Regions from separate parts of the Synechococcus sp. A10-1-5-9 genome, predicted to be linked through region 3. Evidence: predicted binding sites of a transcription regulator. Region 3 holds the regulator's gene; each other region holds the start of a gene.
The links. The regulator NtcA, encoded in region 3, controls nitrogen genes in cyanobacteria. The targets are predictions, from matches to a motif close to GTANCNNNNGNTAC.
Positions count from the first base shown of each region.

Region 1: a site for NtcA is predicted at 3,540-3,553, ahead of ACLM45_RS01570 (MSMEG_0569 family flavin-dependent oxidoreductase). Genes of this name have one in related genera too.
Region 2: a site for NtcA is predicted at 2,874-2,887, ahead of glnA (type I glutamate--ammonia ligase). Genes of this name have one in related genera too.

Region 1 covers NZ_CP180406.1:231,187-237,593, forward strand. The annotation lists gene ACLM45_RS01560 (FdhF/YdeP family oxidoreductase) at 1-179, shown strand, start outside; gene ACLM45_RS01565 (twin-arginine translocation signal domain-containing protein) at 429-1,541, opposite strand; gene ACLM45_RS01570 (MSMEG_0569 family flavin-dependent oxidoreductase) at 2,178-3,479, opposite strand; gene ACLM45_RS01575 (MSMEG_0572/Sll0783 family nitrogen starvation response protein) at 3,658-4,140, shown strand; gene ACLM45_RS01580 (Nit6803 family nitrilase) at 4,163-5,161, shown strand; gene ACLM45_RS01585 (MSMEG_0568 family radical SAM protein) at 5,154-6,242, shown strand; gene ACLM45_RS01590 (MSMEG_0567/Sll0786 family nitrogen starvation N-acetyltransferase) at 6,245-6,407, shown strand, end outside.
Region 2 covers NZ_CP180406.1:355,774-362,180, reverse strand. The annotation lists gene ACLM45_RS02300 (pyridoxal phosphate-dependent decarboxylase family protein) at 1-404, opposite strand, end outside; gene ACLM45_RS02295 (nucleoside deaminase) at 499-972, shown strand; gene ACLM45_RS02290 (pyridoxal-phosphate-dependent aminotransferase family protein) at 914-2,110, opposite strand; gene ACLM45_RS02285 (allophycocyanin subunit beta-18) at 2,208-2,732, opposite strand; gene glnA (type I glutamate--ammonia ligase) at 2,947-4,368, shown strand; gene ACLM45_RS02275 (hypothetical protein) at 4,378-4,647, opposite strand; gene ACLM45_RS02270 (class I SAM-dependent methyltransferase) at 4,795-5,865, shown strand; gene ACLM45_RS02265 (copper-binding protein) at 5,933-6,250, shown strand.
Region 3 covers NZ_CP180406.1:1,320,766-1,327,172, reverse strand. The annotation lists gene ACLM45_RS07595 (alpha-mannosidase) at 1-170, shown strand, start outside; gene psbN (photosystem II reaction center protein PsbN) at 158-298, opposite strand; gene psbH (photosystem II reaction center phosphoprotein PsbH) at 384-584, shown strand; gene ACLM45_RS07580 (TatA/E family twin arginine-targeting protein translocase) at 620-865, shown strand; gene pth (aminoacyl-tRNA hydrolase) at 871-1,497, shown strand; gene ACLM45_RS07570 (DUF3146 family protein) at 1,497-1,754, shown strand; gene ACLM45_RS07565 (resolvase) at 1,732-2,169, opposite strand; gene ACLM45_RS07560 (DUF3084 domain-containing protein) at 2,166-3,371, opposite strand; gene ntcA (global nitrogen regulator NtcA) at 3,429-4,163, opposite strand; gene rph (ribonuclease PH) at 4,240-4,965, opposite strand; gene ACLM45_RS07545 (cob(I)yrinic acid a,c-diamide adenosyltransferase) at 5,110-5,718, shown strand; gene dcd (dCTP deaminase) at 5,718-6,311, shown strand; gene thyX (FAD-dependent thymidylate synthase) at 6,332-6,407, opposite strand, start outside.

The DNA.
Region 1 (6,407 bases), 1.1 Mb from region 3:
GTTCCCTTCATCGTATTGAATTAATTCCGGGACCCATCAGGCAAGGTTGTGGATTGATGTTTTTCCCAGAAGCTAATGTGTTAATGCGTGGAGTCTCTGATCAGAGCTGCGGAACTCCAGCCTTTAAGCGCGTTCCCGTGCTCGTTCGATCGCGCCGCTCCGCTGGCAAGCTTGATTAATTCTTATGCATCTTTGCAATCCATGTGATGCAATTGCGTTGAATGAAGGTCACTCAACGCAAACCATTCAATGTCCGGTTGAATTGTAAGTCATCTTTCCACCAAACTGTTTCATGTAATGAATTATTGGGTTAAATTGGTTAGAGATGGTATTGATTTGCCGTGTCAGATAGTGGGTGTTTTATTCTCAATGTTGTGATTGATAGTGGAATATTCTCTCTGAACTGTCAGCATGTTGATCACTGCATTTTATCCCAGTCTAACGAGCGGATGATGCCAACAACGAAACCCTCCACCTTGCCAGGTCAGTGCATCAATCGGTGTGGTGATGACCTCAAGACCTTCGTTCTCAAGATCTTTTTTTAGCGAGGGCATGTTGTCGCCGATCAGAATGGTGTCCTTGCTTAGCACAAGACCATTGCATCCCATCTTCTTTTCAGCATCATCCGCTGAAACATTAATGAGCTTCCAGCCATTGAGGAATTTGGGAAGACCCTGAGTAAATGCTTCTTGGCACACAATGGCTACACCTGGTCGCGGTAGAGCCAGTACACAATCAAGATGAAGGAATCGACGACTGAGCGGCACTTGATGAACTTGGTAATCTTGACCCAAGTAATCGCTTAGCCAACGTATACCAGCAAGGTTTGAAGCGTTGCCTGTTTGGCCTACATAAATATCTTTTCCGATTAACATTACGTCGCCTCCTTCAAGGTATGGTCCTGGCCCGTAGTCGTCAGCTGACTTTCCGCGATAAGGATCAGCTTGTGGCATCGATACGGGATAAGATCCGCTGTTTAGTAATCGATCCTCAATAGTTCTCCGGATCGCAAATCGCTCCTTACGGCGATAAGGCTCGAGCATTGATGTTTCAATGACTTTGTTGCCAATGACAAGAATCGGATCGCGTGGGAAAGTCTGCATCACAGCATCACTATCCATCTCTAAGTATTCAACCTCGGCGGGAGAAAGCTGTTCAACCTGATGAACAATAACTCCGCGATCATTTAGTATGTAAATGATTGTGTTCATTTGATCAATCGATTGCTGGTTCAATTCGGGATCGCAATCGATTAACCATTGACCTTTATTTTTCTCGATAAAGTCGATGGAGGATTGTGGCAAATAGTTTTTACTTGAGGGCGGTATTTCGCTTGGTACGCGAATGTTTGTAAATCCAACGACAACTTCCTTCAGTGTTCCCCACTCATGATCAACCGATATCTGTTTGCGATTAGAATCTCCTGCGCTCTGTGCTGCAAGTGAAGAAGATTTAAAAAAACTCGATCCAATGGCCAATGCCGAGGCACTCGTTGCAGCTCCCTTAAGAAAGTTGCGCCTGCTGGAATTGAGTGCTGCCACTAGAATTTATTTCGTATGACTTTTTCTAGCGTAGGGGACCGATCATGCGCAGGCAAATTATTGAAATGATACATATAAAAATTGCTTAATGCAATGCTCAGCTTGGCCTGAGATATCACCCTAATCTCAGTACTGATTAATAGATCCTGATTCAATTGCGTCACGCTGTTTGTTGTTAAGCCTCGGCATTGATTACTCTGCCTTTCCTTGGCCAGCTGTCTTCCTCCCTCCCTTGACATCAACTTGGGAATAAGAGGGTGATTCCATTTGTAATGGTCAGTATGCCCCGATTGCCATTGTTTCAACTCGAATTTCGGTTGTCCTTGCTCTATGTAGTTTTGTTTGTAGTGAGTTTCTTGGTTGAACTATTTATAGAAGAAATACTTCTTGGCGGGTGGTGATGGAAGGTGCTGGAGTGAATTATGTCGATCAGCGATGTGGTTTTTGTCACTGCTTCCAATATGCATTCTGTTGTTGACGTGGGACTGAGGGCCTGGATCGCTTTCTTTGGATTGTTCAACAACTAGGGAGATGCATTTTCATCCAGCGCCTTGAGCTCTTCTTGATGGTATTTGAAACTGAGTTCTTATCCGCTTTCGCTTTTGTTGTTAGTGCTGATGGGTTTAGATTCTGCTTCTAAGACCCCAGGATTGCCGTGCATTCCAAGCGTTCCTGGCAGGCATCACGGCGTTGCAAACGCAGGTTGATGACTTGTGCGAGATACCTTGCATCTTCGCTGACGCCGCAAAACCTCCCTGAGCCCCAGGTGTGCAGCCAAGGCAATCCGATGAAATACAGGCCAGCACTTTGTGTGACGCCACGATCATGGGAAGGTAACCCACTCCCATCAAAGACGGGCGCCTCAATCCATGTGAAGTCACTGCGGTAACCCGTGCACCAGATCACTGCGGCGAGCGGCTGTGAGCTCAGATCAATTCCTGGATCTTCCATGGGAGACGGCTGCCAGCAGGGGCAATACGCCGGTTCGGCCGGGGCATCAATCCCTTCCTGTTCGATCCAGCTGTCAATGCTGGTGCGGATGCGGCAATACACCGCATCGGCTTGATCAAGATTGCTCGCCAGGTCATCTGCGAAACCGATGTGTTCGCGGGAGATGGTCGAGAGTCGGCCATGCAGATGCATGCCTTCCATCGCCCGTTGTCGTAGATCAATCTCACGCCCGCCGTCTCGGCCTGTGAGGTAGTGATTGGTCTTGGCTCGGACCGAGCGTGGATCCGTGTGATCGCTGATCGGCATGGCGTAGTAGCCCATGCGATCCAACCAATCCACAACGTCTTTGCCTCGATAACGACGCGGAGATCGCGGGGCTCGGCCCACGCTCAGGTGCACAGAGCGACCTGCCAGGTGGAGGTCTTCAGCGATCTGGCTGCCAGATTGGCCATTGCCGACGACCAGCACCGGACCATCCGGGAGTGCCTCGGGGTTGCGGTAGGACCGAGCATCTAGTTGCTGCACAGATGCTGGTATGCGTTCGGCGAATGGATGACGTCGGGGGATGTGGTAACCCCCAGTGGCAACGATGACGTGTTCGGCTTCGATGACTCCCTCACTGGTGTCGAGCCGATACCCGTTCACGATGGGTTGCAACCGCGAGACGGCCACGCCCTCGCGAAGGTCGGCGTTGACGTGCTGAGCGAAGCGCTGGAGATAATCCACAATCGTGGACTTGCCCATAAAGCCGTCGGGCTGATCACCGTTGTAAGGAAAGTCGGGAAGACGGCACTGCCAGTTCGGCGTGACCAGGCAAAAGGAATCCCAGCGCTGTTGGTCCCAGGCGTACGCCACACGGTGCTTCTCGAGAACCAGCGGTCGTATCCCTTGTTGCTGCAACGCATAGGCAGCAGAGAGGCCAGCTTGGCCCGCACCGATGACGACTGCTGAACGGCGCTGAAGTGAAGAATTGGATTCAGAAATCACTTGCAACGTCGATGTACTGAAAACTCTCACAACTTTATTTCTGGAAAAACGAAGAATGCTGTATTGAAAAGCACTAAATAGGCAATCGAGTTGTCTCTCAGTCGTTGGTTTTGTTGCAATCAGCACATCGCTGAAGGCGGTGATGGAGTCACGATTGGACTGGTTATGGAAACTTTACATGCCTGCTGTTGATCGTTCCGCCAATCAACCCGGTGACTTCCTTGTTGACTACGAGGAAAAAGTATTTCCTGACGTCAAAGCCGAGCCTGGTGAAAAGGCTCTTGTCACATTCCATACCGTTGCCTTTGAAGGTTCCATCGGACTGGTCAACCTCCTCCAAGCCAGTCGTCTGATCAATAAAGGTTTCGAGACCTCAGTTCTCCTCTACGGTCCTGGGGTCACGCTGGGTGTGATGCGAGGCTTCCCAAAGCTTGGTGATGCGGCGTTTGATGGACATTTGAACTTCAATGCTCGACTTCAGAAATTTATGGATCAAGGCGGAAAAGTGTATGCCTGTCGTTTTGCTTTACAGGCGCTTTATGGCCATGGCGAAAAAGCTCTGATGCCTGGAATTACACCTGTGAACCCTCTTGATGTTCTCGACATCGTCTTGATGCACCGCAAAGAGGGCGCCTTCATTCTTGACACCTGGACGCTTTGATTCTGCCTGGAGGCTCTCCACTGTGACAACTGTCAAAGTTGCTGCCGCTCAGATCCGTCCTGTGCTGTTCAGTCTGGATGGATCCCTCCAGAGAGTTCTGGATGCGATGGCCGAAGCAGCTGCCGAAAGGGTTCAACTGATCGTTTTCCCCGAAACATTTCTCCCCTACTACCCCTACTTTTCCTTCGTTGAACCTCCGGTTCTGATGGGACGATCCCATCTGGCTCTCTATGAGCAAGCCGTGGTCGTTCCAGGCCCTGTCACTGATGCTGTTGGCGCCGCTGCTCGTCAGCACGGCATGCAGGTTTTGTTAGGCGTTAACGAGCGTGATCGGGGAACGCTTTACAACACGCAGTTGTTGTTCAACAGCTGCGGTGAGCTGGTTCTGAAACGGCGGAAAATCACGCCTACTTATCACGAGCGAATGGTTTGGGGCCAAGGAGATGGCTCAGGCCTGAAGGTGGTGCCAACGCCGCTGGCTCGCGTCGGCGCTCTGGCCTGCTGGGAGCACTACAACCCCCTTGCCCGCTACGCCCTGATGGCTCAGGGGGAGGAGATTCACTGCGCTCAGTTCCCTGGCTCGCTGGTGGGACCGATCTTCAGTGAACAGACCGCCGTCACCATGCGTCATCACGCTCTTGAGGCCGGTTGTTTCGTGATCTGTTCCACCGGCTGGCTGGACCCCGAGGACTTTGCGTTGATCACCCCCGAGACGTCTCTGCACAAGGCCTTTCAAGGTGGATGTCACACCGCTGTGATCAGCCCTGAAGGCCGTTATCTGGTCGGACCTCTCCCCGATGGTGAAGGGTTGGCGATTGCTGATCTGGATCTCGCACTGATCACCAAGCGCAAACGAATGATGGACAGCGTCGGCCATTACAGCCGTCCTGAGCTGTTGTCCCTGCAGATCAACAGTTCGCCAGCGCTTCCTGTTCAAGACATCTCCACGTCGTCGGTTTCCTTGGAGCCGGCCGCGGTGTCCGACTCCCTGTCATCGATGGAGGCTTTGAACCATGTCTGAGCTTGGTCGCTTGGTTACAGAACTCCAGGTGCATGGCGTTCGGGTTGACCCGGTCAAGGGCAACCCCGGCCGGCGAGGAGGTGCGGGTCCTTCTGACCACCGTGCCTTGGATCTTGATGGCACCACCGTGATGGTGCCCGTTTACAACAATGCCTCTGCAGCCTCGCCTTACAAGCTGGCATCCACTGGCACGTCACTTTCGATCGATGGTCCAGAGCAGTCTTGCGCTCCAGTGATCACAACACCACGGGAGCCAACGTTTTACGGCTTGAGCACAGCCGACGGTATTTCCTATCGATCGATTGCCTTGCTGCACAGCAAGGACGTTTTGGCCACCACGTTGCTGCAGACCTGCATCCGCTTCCGGGACCGATCCCAGTCTTGTCAGTTCTGTGCCATTGAACAGTCGATCGACGACGGGGCTTTGATTCGGAAAACACCCGAGCAGGTGGCGGAGGTGGCGGAGGCTGCCGTCCGGCTGGACGGGGTCAAGCAACTGGTGATGACCACCGGTACGCCGAACAGTGACGACCGCGGCGCTCGTCTGATGGCTGAAACCGCTGAAGCGGTGAAACGTCGAGTGGATCTGCCGATCCAGGGGCAATGTGAACCGCCGGAGGATCCACGCTGGTATCAGCGCATGAAGGACTCTGGAATCGACAGCCTTGGCATGCACCTTGAGGTGGTGGAGCCGGATGTGCGCCGTCGGATCCTTCCCGGGAAATCGGAGCTCACCCTTGAACGGTATTACGAGGCCTTCGCCGACGCCGTTGAAGTGTTCGGTCGAGGTGAAGTGTCGACGTATCTGTTGGCTGGCCTCGGTGACAGCAAAGACGCTTTGCTGGCCTGCAGTCGCCGTCTGATCGAACTCGGGGTCTACCCCTTCGTGGTGCCCTTTGTTCCGATCTCTGGAACTCCGCTTGAGAGTCATTCTTCTCCGGATAGTTCCTTCATGGTCGACGTGTATCAGGGTGTTGCCGAGATGCTGAACGCGGGGGATCTGCGCTCAGAGCAGATGTCCGCCGGCTGTGCCAAATGCGGAGCTTGTTCCGCGCTCTCTTTTTTTGAATCGGTGTCGTAGTCATGGTTTCTTGTCTTGATCCCAGCAGCCGCGGCATTGGTCGCAGCAAAAGTTCCGCGCCTCATCTGTTCACGCCATCTGTGCGCTGCGGCATTGGTATTGATGCTGATGATTTTCGCCTGTCTCCGACAGCGAGTTCCGATCGTTTCACCTTTCATCTTCTTC
Region 2 (6,407 bases), 960 kb from region 3:
AGGCTCGGTGAGAGTTCCTCAGCGAGAAGATTGTTATTAAGTCCCGCACAGATCAGTTCCGCAGCAATCGAGGCCGTGTTTGGGGGTGGATCCAAATGGGCCAAGGCACCGGGATGGGAGGGTTGGTAAGCACCATCCATGACCTGCTGAAGATCATCCAGAAGACGCTGTGCCCCAAGCCCTTCCGTTTCGGGAAAGGCATCAGGAAGCAAACGGAGCGAAGGCAGGGGTGAGCGCTGGTTTGCGGTTCCGAACCATCGACAAAGTGAGGCGCAGGCCTCTTCCAGAAACCTCTGCAACTGAGGATCAAGGGCATCAGGTGATGCAAAGGCAGCCAACGGGTCCAACGCTTCAGAAGATGTCCGAGCAGGGCCGTGCAAGTAAGAATTGCGATCAAAAACCATTGTCACCTGTGGTGGCACATTGGATGGAAAGCAGGGATGAACGGCCGTGCGGGCGGACCCGGTTCAGCTGACAGACAAGACGTTGAAAGCGTGGATGCAGCGACTGCTCAAACGGGCTGAGCGCGTGGGAGCGACTGGAGAGATTCCTGTCGCAGCTGTTCTTCTCGATGAAGCAGGACGGTGCATTGGCCACGGTTCCAATCGCAGAGAAACCCACAGCGACCCCCTCGGTCATGCGGAATTGATGGCGTTACGTCAGGGCGCCTGGGTCCTCGGTGACTGGCGCATGAACCACTGCACCTTGTTAGTGACTCTGGAGCCATGCCCGATGTGTGCCGGTGCTCTCGTGCAAGCCAGAGTTGGACAGGTGATTTTCGCTGCCAAAGACCGCAAGCGCGGTGGGCTTGGCAGCACGATCAACCTCGCTGACCATGAAAGCGCCCACCACCACATGCACGTGATTGGGGGAGTCATGGAAGAGGAAGCCTCTGCGCTCCTGGCGGGCTGGTTCAGGCAGCGACGCAGGATCCTTCGCGGAAACGAGGAAGCTCAGACTCAAACAAATTGAGGAGCCGATCCACATTCTCTGGAGTGGAGTTGTAACCCATCAAACCGATTCTCCAGATCTTTCCTGCCAAAACACCAAGACCACCGCCAACTTCGATGCCATGGGTATTGAGCAGATGAGAGGAGAAAGCCTTTCCATCCACATCGTCGGGGATCTTCACGGTTGAGAGGGTAGGCAGCCGTAGTTCCTCAGGTACATGCATTTCAAGCCCAAGGGATTGCAGTCCATTCCAGAGCGCTTCGGCATTGCGGCGATGCCGTGCCCAGGCATTCTCCAGCCCTTCCTCAGCCAGCAGGCGTAGGGCCTCACGCATTCCGAAGTTCATGTTCACGGGTGCTGTGTGGTGATAAACCCTGTCACTTCCCCAGTACTGATTCAGCAAGGAAACATCCAGATACCAATTGGGAACCTTGTCCTTGCGTGCAGCAAGTTTGGCTTCCGCGCGGGTGCCCATGGTGAAGGGTCCCAAACCAGGAGGGCAGCTCAGGCCTTTTTGACTGCAGCTGTAAGCCATATCAACCTTCCACTCATCTAGATAAAGGGGAACACCACCGAGTGAGGTGACTGTGTCGAGGAGAAGCAGACAGTCGTGCTGACGGCAGAGATCACCAACTCCATCCATGGGTTGGCAGACGCCTGTGGAGGTTTCGGCATGAACCATTGCCAGAATCGCAGGCTTGTGATGCTCCAGGGCGGCGGCCAACTCATCAAGAGTGAACGCCTCGCCCCATGGCTTTTCGATCACCCGAACATCGGCCCTGTAACGGCCTGCCATGTCGGCAAGACGATTTCCGAAATACCCCTTAACCGCTACTAAGACCCGATCTCCGGGCTCGACTGTGTTTGCCAGGGTGGCTTCCATCGCCGCGCTCCCCGTGCCACTCATGGGCAAGGTGAGCCGATTGTCGGTCTGCCAGGCGTAGCGGAGCAACTCCTGAACCTCACCCATCAGATCGACATAGAGAGGATCCAGATGACCGATCGGAGTTCTCGCCAGTGCAGATAGAACTGTTGGATGGGCGTTTGAGGGACCGGGACCCAGCAAGAGGCGGTCAGGGGTATTGATAGGGCCAACGGATCGGCGATGGCGCGATTCGACCTGGGGAAGAGAGTGCGTCATCGGCAGGCCGGAAACCATCATTCAATGGCGGAAGCCTACGCAGCGAGAGGGCCGATTTGAGCGAGAAAGCACTGTTCCGATGCCGCTTGAAACGAACGGAAATTCCTTGAAGGAATCAGCGTTGGCGAACGTCGCTTGCAGCCAGCCCTGCAGCCATGTGCTCAAAAGGCGAGCGAGCCAATCCAAGGCAATTCGACGGAACTCCTTCCGAGAGGAGACGCTCACAGAGAACATCAGCGAGGAGAACCATGCTTCTGACCGTCGGACCGGTCGGTACTCCCAGACTCTTATAGGTATCGTCAAGCCCGTTTAGGACCCGCTCGTTCAGGATCGTGCTGTCGCCAGCGATTAAGGCATAACTGGCATAACGCAGGAAATAATCCATGTCACGAAGACACGCCGCCAGACGCCGTGTGGTGTAAGCGTTTCCACCGGGGAGTAGCAATTCCGGATCCCCTTGAAACAGTCGCTGACTGGCTTCACGGACAAGATCTGCCGCTTCCCTGTTGATCAACTCAACAGCCTTCAGCCTGATGGTGGATTCATCGAGATAAGCCTCAATCCGATCGATGGCAGAACGATCGAGATAGCGGCCAAGCTGGTCGTAACGACCAATCAATCCGGTGATGGCATCGCGCATGCAGAACCCTGGCCACGTTGGCCGGAAGCTAACACCACCATCGACGCAAAAACCCTTCCAGCGCGTGGGATCCCGGGAACTTGACAGAAACGGTTACCAAGGGAGCACCAAGCCCTTATGAATAGTGACAAGAGAAAAAATGTACTGACGGATACAAAACGGGTGCACATCGATCCCTACGTTCAAATCGCTATCCAAAGAACCACTGACGCCAATGGCTACGACCGCCCAGGATGTGCTCCGTCAGATCAAGGATGAAGGCATTGAACTCATTGATCTCAAGTTCACCGACCTCCACGGCAAGTGGCAGCACCTGACCATCTGTTCCGATCTTCTGGAAGCAGAGTCCTTCAACGAGGGACTTGCCTTTGACGGATCCTCAATTCGCGGATGGAAGAGCATTGACGCGTCCGACATGGCGATGGTGCCAGACCCATCAACGGCCTGGATCGATCCGTTTTACAGCCACAAGACTCTCAGCTTGATCTGTTCGATTCAGGATCCGCGAACCGGCGACGCTTACGATCGCTGCCCGCGTGCTCTCGCTCAGAAGGCACTGGCCTACTTATCAGGCAGCGGTCTCGCTGACACGGCCTTTTTCGGACCTGAGCCTGAATTCTTCCTGTTCGATGACGTGCGATACAGCTCCAGCGAAGGAGGAAGCTTTTACAGCGTTGACACCATCGAAGCCGCCTGGAACTCCGGACGGCTCGAAGAAGGCGGAAACCTTGGCTACAAGATCCAGTTAAAAGAGGGATATTTCCCCGTTTCACCCAACGACACAGCGCAGGACATCCGTTCTGAAATGCTGCTCGTGATGGCCCAACTTGGGATCCCCATCGAAAAGCATCACCATGAAGTTGCCGGTGCAGGGCAGCACGAACTAGGCATGAAATTCGCCGAGCTGATCCAGGCGGCGGACAACACCATGACCTACAAATATGTCGTTCGCAATGTGGCGAAGAAGTACGGCAAAACCGCCACATTCATGCCCAAGCCAGTGTTCAACGACAACGGCAGTGGCATGCACGTGCACCAGAGCCTCTGGAAAGGAGGCCAACCGCTGTTCTTCGGCGAAGGCACTGAGGCCAACCTGTCCCAAACTGCCCGCTGGTATATCGGCGGGATCCTCAAACACGCGCCTTCATTCCTCGCATTCACCAACCCCACCACCAACAGCTACAAGCGCCTGGTGCCGGGCTTCGAAGCACCAGTCAATCTCGTGTACTCCGAAGGCAATCGCTCAGCTGCGGTGCGTATCCCTCTGACTGGACCCAATCCCAAGGCCAAGCGCCTTGAGTTCCGCTCCGGAGACGCACTGGCCAACCCTTATCTGGCTTTCTCCGCCATGATGATGGCCGGCATTGATGGCATCAAAAATCAGATTGATCCGGGCGCTCCCACGAATGTGGACCTCTTCGAGCTGTCCGCAGAACGCCTGAGTGAGATTGACACGGTTCCAGCCTCACTGAATGGTGCTTTGGAAGCGCTCAATGCTGATCATCACTACCTCATGGAAGGTGGTGTGTTCACCAAAGACTTCATTGATAACTGGATCGATTTGAAGTACGAGGAGGTTCAGCAGCTTCGCCAGCGTCCGCACCCCCACGAATTCACCATGTACTACGACGCCTGAACCCAGGCATCAGCGGTGCCGCAACTGAGCCATGGCGCTGTCGCGGAGATGCCTTTCGTGCATCCTGCGACGCGCCCACAGCTCTTGCTGAGCAGCGGCACTGCGCTGATCCAGCACTTGGAGCCCCCCACGTTGCACATGGGCAGCTTCTTCACGGGCAATCACGTGAGCATGGTGATCGGCCCACGCCAAATACTCCGCAGCTGCTCGTTGACGACGCTCCAGCACATTGCCGGAGTACTGAATGACCGGAGATGTTGCTTGCGCTTGCTGCATCATCGCTAAGCCTCTTTGTGGATGATTCAATTCTGTAGCAACCGCTACTCGTTTCCCTTCTTCTTCACAAATTGTTCTGTGGAAACGCAAGCCACGGCCACAGTGAGCTCCAGGATCGACTGGAATGATTTGGTTTGATCAGGCCAAGTCATGGCGCCCAGCATCACCGAAATCGCGTATCGGACCCTTCAGCAGGGACGAAGCCTCGCGGGGTTGGTGCATAAGGAACTGAGCACCAAGGTGATGGAGGCTGTGGCTCCCGATGTCGTTCCGCAGACCCAGCCGGTTCCAGCGGAGATGATGAATGCCCTGAGGAAGTCACTCGATGCCCTGCAAGACCGTGACTGGAAGGATGCTGCGGCAGGGATCTATCCGCAATCCCTTCTCTTTGACATCCCCTGGTTGGAATGGGCTGAACGCTATCCCCGGGTGTGGCTAGACCTTCCTTCCAACTGGTCCAGACGTAGAGCCAGAGATGTGCAAGATCTTCCGGATCTTTCCAATCGCGAGCTCTATCCCGAGTACTACCTCCAGAACTTTCACCACCAAACCGATGGGTACCTTTCAGACCACTCGGCAGAGCTCTATGACCTCCAGGTCGACATCCTGTTCAATGGCGCCGCCGATGCGATGCGCCGCAGGATCATTCCCTTCCTTCAAGCCGGTCTGAAGCACTTTTCCAACCGCAACCCAGGGAGTCTGCGCATCCTCGATGTCGCCACCGGGACAGGACGAACCCTTCATCAGATCAGAGCGGCACTCCCTACATGCACGCTGATCGGGGTCGACCTCTCCGAGGCCTACCTGCGTCAGGCCAATCGTTGGTTAAATCAAAACCGCAGCAGCCTTGTTCAGCTTGTGCAAGGAAATGCCGAACGCATGCCCTTCGATGAGGGCGGCTTTCAAGCCCTCACCTGTGTGTTTCTGATGCACGAACTGCCCGCTGAGGCCAGGCAGGCCGTCCTTCAAGACTGTTACAGGCTTCTAGAACCAGGAGGGGTCCTGGTACTCGCCGACTCGGTTCAGCTGAAAGATTCCCCCCAGTTCGACGTAGCCATGGACAATTTCCGTCGCGTGTTTCACGAGCCTTACTACCGCGATTACATCAGTGACGACATTGATCAGCGGCTTCTGGACGCAGGATTCTGCAATCTGCAGGCAGAGTCGCACTTCATGACGCGGGTGTGGTGCGCAACCAAGCCGGACTCCGGCACGAAGTGATTCCCTGACAGACAGTCTTGCAAGGGTGGTACGACCCCATAAGGTGCAGTCAATTGTGTGACCACTGATGACGAATCCTTTCCGGATCCGCTGGTTGCAGGGCTGGACCTTTCAGTTGGTGTTGATGGAGGGCAAAGTTCAGGTAGAAGCGCATGGCTTTGGAATCTGTCTGCGTACTGCCGTTCACCCAGGCGAAAGTCCCTGTTCAGCGGCAGATCGACTAGTCCTCGCAGAAGATCGTCGTCGTCGGGCCCTTCACCAGGCCTGGATCAAGGGGAACACGCTCACGAACACCAGCGGCACTGATGTTCCTCCCCTGGATGGTGCAATCCCAGAACCCCCCGATTCCCTGGTTGTCGTGCAGCAGTCTCTCGTTGCTGTCTGAATCAACTTCGGCTTAACCACCATCCGACCAGGAGTCCAGGCCCACTCCATCGCAGGGCCTTCCAGAGGAGTTGACCTCGTTCTCGATTGACAAGCCAACGAAATCCCTCTGGGTCGGCGTCAACGCATTGCTGAATCAGTTGACGCTGCTGCCTCCG
Region 3 (6,407 bases):
GAACGACGTGTTCAGCAGCCTCGGCGTTGATGATTCAGCTGCTGAACCCTGGGGCCCAGCGATTGCGTTGGCTCCTCGATGGTGGCTGGGCAATGCCTACGGGAGAGACCATCATCCAAATGATGCCCGGTGAACTCAGGGAGGTTCGGTTGGTCCGTCAGTCCTCGTGATCGTCGAAGGGGTCGTCGAGGCGTTTCGAGGGCGGACCAAAGGCTGTATAGACCCCGAAACCAGTGAGACCAAGCAAGGCTGCCAGAACGGCAATCGCGACGGACAGGGCCGGCGAAGAACTTTCCATCACATCTCTCGACAGGATCGGCCTCTTCCGGGCCGGGACCCCTAGAGTATCGGGACTGAACTCCACCCGAGACCCAAGCGCCGTTATGGCTCAACGCACTCGTCTGGGCGATCTGCTCCGTCCCCTTAATTCTGAGTACGGCAAGGTTGTGCCTGGTTGGGGAACCACGCCTGTGATGGGAATTTTCATGGTGCTGTTCCTGGTCTTCCTTCTCGTCATCCTGCAGCTGTACAACCAGTCTCTGATCCTGGAAGGAATCAACGTCAACTGGAACGGGGCCGGCTGACTCTTGCCGGCTCACCCCACTCTCGGGCGAGGCTCATGAACGTGTTTGGAATTGGCCTTCCTGAGATGGCCGTCATTGGTGCCGTCGCTTTGCTTGTCTTCGGTCCGAAGCGTCTTCCTGAGTTCGGCCGCACCTTGGGGAAGACTTTGAAGGGGTTTCAATCCGCTTCTAAGGAATTCGAGCGGGAAATCAACAAAGCCATTGCTGAGCCTGAAGTTCTTCCTGAGGTTTCAGAGCCAACGACGGACACCCCTCCGTCGAAAGGCGCTAGCGCTGACTGATCGTGATCAACTCCGGCGACCTCCGATTGGTGGTAGGTCTTGGCAATCCCGGTGACCGTTACGCCTCGACCCGTCACAACGTGGGATTCATGGTTTTAGAGCAGCTTGCTGCTCAGGAACATGCTCGGTTCCGAGCCATGGCCAAGCTCCAAGGTGATCTTGCGGATATCGGCGCTGGACCTGATCGTTTGCGCTTGTTGATGCCCAAGACCTTCATGAATGAGAGCGGCCGATCGATCCGTGCCACCCTCGACTGGTTTGGTTTGAGCCTGGGACAAGTCATCGTTCTGGTCGATGACATGGATCTCCCCCTCGGACGCCTGCGCTTGCGGGCTCGGGGCAGTGCCGGCGGTCACAACGGATTAAAAAGCACGATTCAGCATCTCGGCACCCAGGATTTCGCACGTCTTCGCATCGGGATTGGTGCTCCGGGGCTTTCGCCTGAGGAACGAAGGGCTCGCACCGTGTCGCATGTGTTGGGGGCGTTCAGCCGTGAGGAGGAGCCTCTGCTGAACGAGGTATTGAAAGAAGTTCTCTCCGGGCTGGAACGCATCCAACGTCAGGGATTGGAACGGGCTGGTAACCACATCAATGCTTTGAATCTCGCTCCTGCTCAGAGTGAGTCGGTTTGATGGCACGTCTGCCATCCACCACAGCTCATCTGAGGGTTCATCACCAGAGTTTTAGTGATCAGTGTCTTCAGGGTGAAGTTCAGGCCGGTGGATTTATCTGGGAGTTTCAGTGGTTTTTCAAGCGCGGTGAGCTCAGCGTTGAGCCTTCGCTCGGACGCGCCCTGATCCAGGATGCGTTGCAACGCTTTTTGGTGAGATCCGATTATCGGCTCGAGGCTGGAGGGGATTACAGCTTCACCGTGAGAGCCAAGTTCTGACGGGCTCCGGTGTAGGCCAGCTGAAACGGCAGTTGAGCGCAGTCTCGAGAATCACCAGAGCGGCAACAGCATCGAGATCACAGGGGGGGATGCGTAGTCCCTCAGGCAGCAGTCGCCGCCATCCTTTCGGAGGCCAGAGCTCCCAGTATCGACTCCTGGCCTGCAGGGTGGTGCCGCGTTCGTCGACAACGGTGAGCTGCAGATCCGCCGGTAGTTGGTCGCGCCAGTGCCTACTGGCTGTGCCGTTGCCCATCACCACGCGATCAAGAGGTTCCTTGGATCGCCATTGCTCCAGGGTCTCCAGGACAGAGCATCCCTCAAGGACATGTCCTTCGAGGACGATTCCCAAGTCTGTGTCAACGAGCAGGAGCCCACACTTGCTTCGGCCCGGATCCAGGGCGGCGATGCGAGTCACGGTGTGTCATCCGCAGTGGTGGGTTTGAAGCTGCGTTGAAGTCGAAGCTGAATCGCAATGGGGTCGGCTGTCTCGCTGTTCCTGAGTGCCACCGCCTCAAGCTCAACCCGTCCGGTGCTGCGATCAATCAGCATCTTTCCGAGCTCGTTTAGTGCCTGGGAGTCGAATTGCAGTCCCTTGCTGATGGAGCCGCGGCGTTGAATTTCTGCCAGGGTTGATGCCAGAAGCAGGTTCAACCTGTTGCGGACATCCTCCGCGGATGTTTCTTCGCTGGCCAGGGCGGTCTTTGCAAGCACCTCTCCATCGCGGGTAATGGTGACGTTGGGCCTGACCTCCGGGAAGGCATACACAACCGTTTCACCTTGAAGCACGTTGGCGGCAGAGCGCAGCAGTACAACCCAGGTTCCTGGTTTGCGGATGGCTTGTTCCAGGCGGTTGATGTCTTCACGAGGCACCAACAGGATCTGTTTGTCGGGAGCCTGTCCTGGCAGGACTTGCTGGTAAGCCTGGAGGTTGGCCTCTCTCAGCACCTGATCGATCACCTGGCGCGCCTGGTCAGGGCGTTCAAGTCTGAGTGTGGCTGTTGCTAAGGGCTGACCACTGCTGATCGCGACGTTTCCGCGGCGCAGGGCTAGAAGATTTTCCTCTAGCAGTTTCAATTCGGCTTCGCCGGAGCGGATGCGATCTCGTACAGCGGCGAGCTCGCGGTCGGTTCTGCGGATTTCGTCGTCGCGTTTACCAACGTCCTGGCTCAGTCGTTGTCGTTCTGCTTCGAGTCGGCGGGTCTGATCCTGCAGGGGTTGAAGGGTTTCTCTCAGCTCATTGGCTTGTTTACGTGCTTCCTCAAGGCGTCTGCGCACCTCGATCTCATCCTTGCGAGCTTTGTCCAGTTGTTGTTTGGATTGCTTCTGAGCTGACCGGCTGGTCTTCAGATCCGCCCGGCTGCTGCGCAGCCTGGCCTGAAGGTCATTCAGTTCGAAGAGGCCGACGCGCAACTGCCGACTGACGAGCAGCATCAGGCCCAGGGAGAGGACGCTGATCAGGCTGCCGGTGAGCACTGTGATCACCACGGCTGTCTGACGGGGGCGCAGGCCGAAGAGGCTCAGACGAGCCTTGCCGACTCTGGAGCCGAGTCGATCACCCAAGGTCGAGAGCACGCCACCGAGGACAAGCAACGACAGCAGAAGCAACCAGCCAGTCACAGAGAACTCATTGCACGCAGTGCAGCTCGAACGTCGCCATCCTCACTCTTCTGTGCGTCAGCTGAACCGTTTGGCAAGGGCGATGGGATCGAGAACGGTAATTTTTTTGCGGTCAATCTCTACCAGACCCGAGTTGCGAAGGTCTCCGAGGAGGCGGGTGATGGTGACCCGGGTTGATCCAATGGCTTCGGCGATGGCTTGATGCGACAGCCGCAGATCGATCGTGATCCCCTGGTTTCCAGGGATGCCGAAATCGCGGCAGAGCACCAGCAGAAAACTCACCAGGCGTGACGACATGTCGCGGTGGGTCAATGTTTCGATCATCGTCTCCGTCTGAAGAATTCGGCTTGAGAGTCCCTGCAGCAGCAGCAGCCCCACCGAGGTGTCAGCTTCGATGGCCTTACGCACCGAGGTGGCGGGAGCTGTGACCATCTCAACCCTGGTGAAGGCCACTGAGTGGTAGAAACGATCGGAACGATGGCCGGTGAGGAGGGAGAGCACACCGAAAAGACTGTTCTCTCGCAGCAGAGCCACGGTGATCTCCTCCCCTGACTCGTAGACGCGAGAGAGGCGCACGGCACCGCGCCTAATGAGATAGACGCGTTCGGCGGGATCACCCGGGAAGAAAATGGTTTTGCTGCGTTCGATCAGCTCCGTGTTGGCACCCTCGAGGTCCCGAATGACTTCAAGCAGAGTCTTGCTAGTTGGTGCGGGCGCGTTGGCCAGGCTCACTTCCGATGTGCGTCCTTGATGAGAGGCTGTGCGGCTAAAGCCGCGGATCACTTCGGGCATGGCCGGCACATTGGTTTTAGGAAGTTAAGGAGCGATTGACTCTCACCCTGTAGCAACGCACACGATTCCAAAGTGATCACTGCGTTCTCAGAGCCTCGTTCTGGGCGCGCATCAGCTGCTTGAGCCCAGGTTCCGCTCGATCGAGGAGCAGGTTCAGCTGCTGCCGGCTGAAGGTGGCTCCCTCTGCTGTTCCCTGGAGTTCAAGAAGTTCACCGCTGGCGTTCATCACCACATTCAGATCCACATCCGCCTGAGAGTCCTCGCTGTAATCCAGATCAAGTAGGGCTTCGCCCTGGAGTAGTCCCACCGATACGGCTGCCACCTGGGCGCTGACTGGATTGGCCGGGATGAGTCCCTGTGACACCAGTGATGCGCAGGCGTGATGGAGTGCCAGCCAGGCTCCAGTGATGGAGGCGGTGCGAGTGCCTGCATCGGCCTGAATCACATCGCAGTCCACAAGCAGAGTGTTCTCGCCCAACGCCTCCATGGAGAGCGCAGCGCGCAGACTGCGACCGATTAAACGCTGAATCTCCTGGGTGCGTCCGGAGAGCTTCAGCCATTCCCGTCGTTGACGTTCGGGGGTGGAACCAGGGAGCAGCCGGTATTCCGCGCTCAGCCAGCCGAGGCCCTGGTCACGGCGCCAGCGCGGCACGCCTTGCTCGTGGCAGACGCTGCAGAGCACAGCGGTTCGGCCGGTGCGAACGATCACGGAGCTGAGGGCGAAGCCCATGGGATCCCATTCGACGGCGAAGGGCCTCAGTTCGGACGCTTGACGTCCGTCCTTGCGGGAGATGGTGTTCATGCCTGGCGACGATGGCTTCATTGAGCCTGGCAGTTGGACTGAGACACCATGGGTGGTGTCCAAGGGCTTGTGGATCGGATCCGCAGCGCTAGATTCAAATTCTGCTGGGCCGTCTGGACACCAGCCCTGATGCCAGCGACCGAGATGACAACAAGCTTGAGTTCCAGCCATCGATCCCGAGACGTCCGCAGTGCGGATCACCGGACGCTTGAGCAAGCTGGTCTGCGGAGATTGCCGGTTTTTGAGCCGAGGCCACCGCTGCATCTGGTGGCTCAGGAGGGCCAGCTTCAGGTTCACACGGCCCCGTATCGAGGGAGTTTCGGGACGGTGATGAGCCAAGCACTGCGTGCTGCGGGTCTTGGCAGCAGGGTGCTGGTCGCTCAATTTCTCAAAGGTGGTGTGGTGCAGGGGCCTGATGCTGCGGTCACTCTCTGCGACCGTCTCAGCTGGATGCGTCCTGCTGTTCTTGAGTGTTTGTCCCAACCTGCGGCCAATGCTGAGCCGGAGGTGATTGATGCTGTGCAATCGGTCTGGAACGCCTGCGCAAAGCAATTAATCAGCGGGGACCTCGATCAGTTGGTGCTGGATGAGCTTGGCCTGGCAATTGCATTCGGCTACCTCGATGAGCGGGAGGTGTTGTGTCGCCTGGAGCAGCGTCCCGCGTCAATGGATGTGATCATCACGGGTCCATCCATCCCGGACTCGCTGATGGCTTTGGCTGATCAAGTCACGGAATTGCGTAGGGGCCTCTGATGCTGAAAAACGATCGCTGGATCACCGAGCAAGCTGCTGCAGGGATGCTCGATCCATTTCAAGCGGGTCTTGTGCGTCATCTCGAACCGGATCAGAAACTGCGCCCGGTGTTGAGTTTTGGTTGTTCGTCGTATGGCTATGACCTGCGCCTTTCACCGCAGGAGTTTCTGATTTTCAAACACGTGCCTGGCACGGTGATGAACCCCAAGCGATTTAATCCAGCCAACCTGGAGCCCACCGAGCTCCATCATGATGAAGATGGTGACTATTTCATCCTTCCAGCTCACTCCTATGGGCTTGGCGTTGCCCTTGAAAAAATGAAGGTGCCGCCCAACATCACGGTGATCTGCCTGGGCAAGAGCACCTATGCCCGCCTCGGTATCATTGTGAACACCACGCCCGCGGAAGCTAGCTGGGAAGGTCATCTCACTCTTGAATTCAGCAACAGCTCAGGTGCTGATTGCCGTATTTATGCCAATGAAGGCATCTGTCAGTTGTTGTTTTTTGAAGGTGACCCATGCGACACCACTTACAGCGATCGCCAGGGCAAATATCAGCACCAGCCTGAGCGGGTTACCCTCGCCAAGGTTTGAACGCTTGTGGGGGCCTGACCTCAGGGCGCCAGTCTTGCTTTATGAAGCCGGCTTTTTTCATACCAGGCTGCGAATTCAGGCGCCCAATCCTGGAGG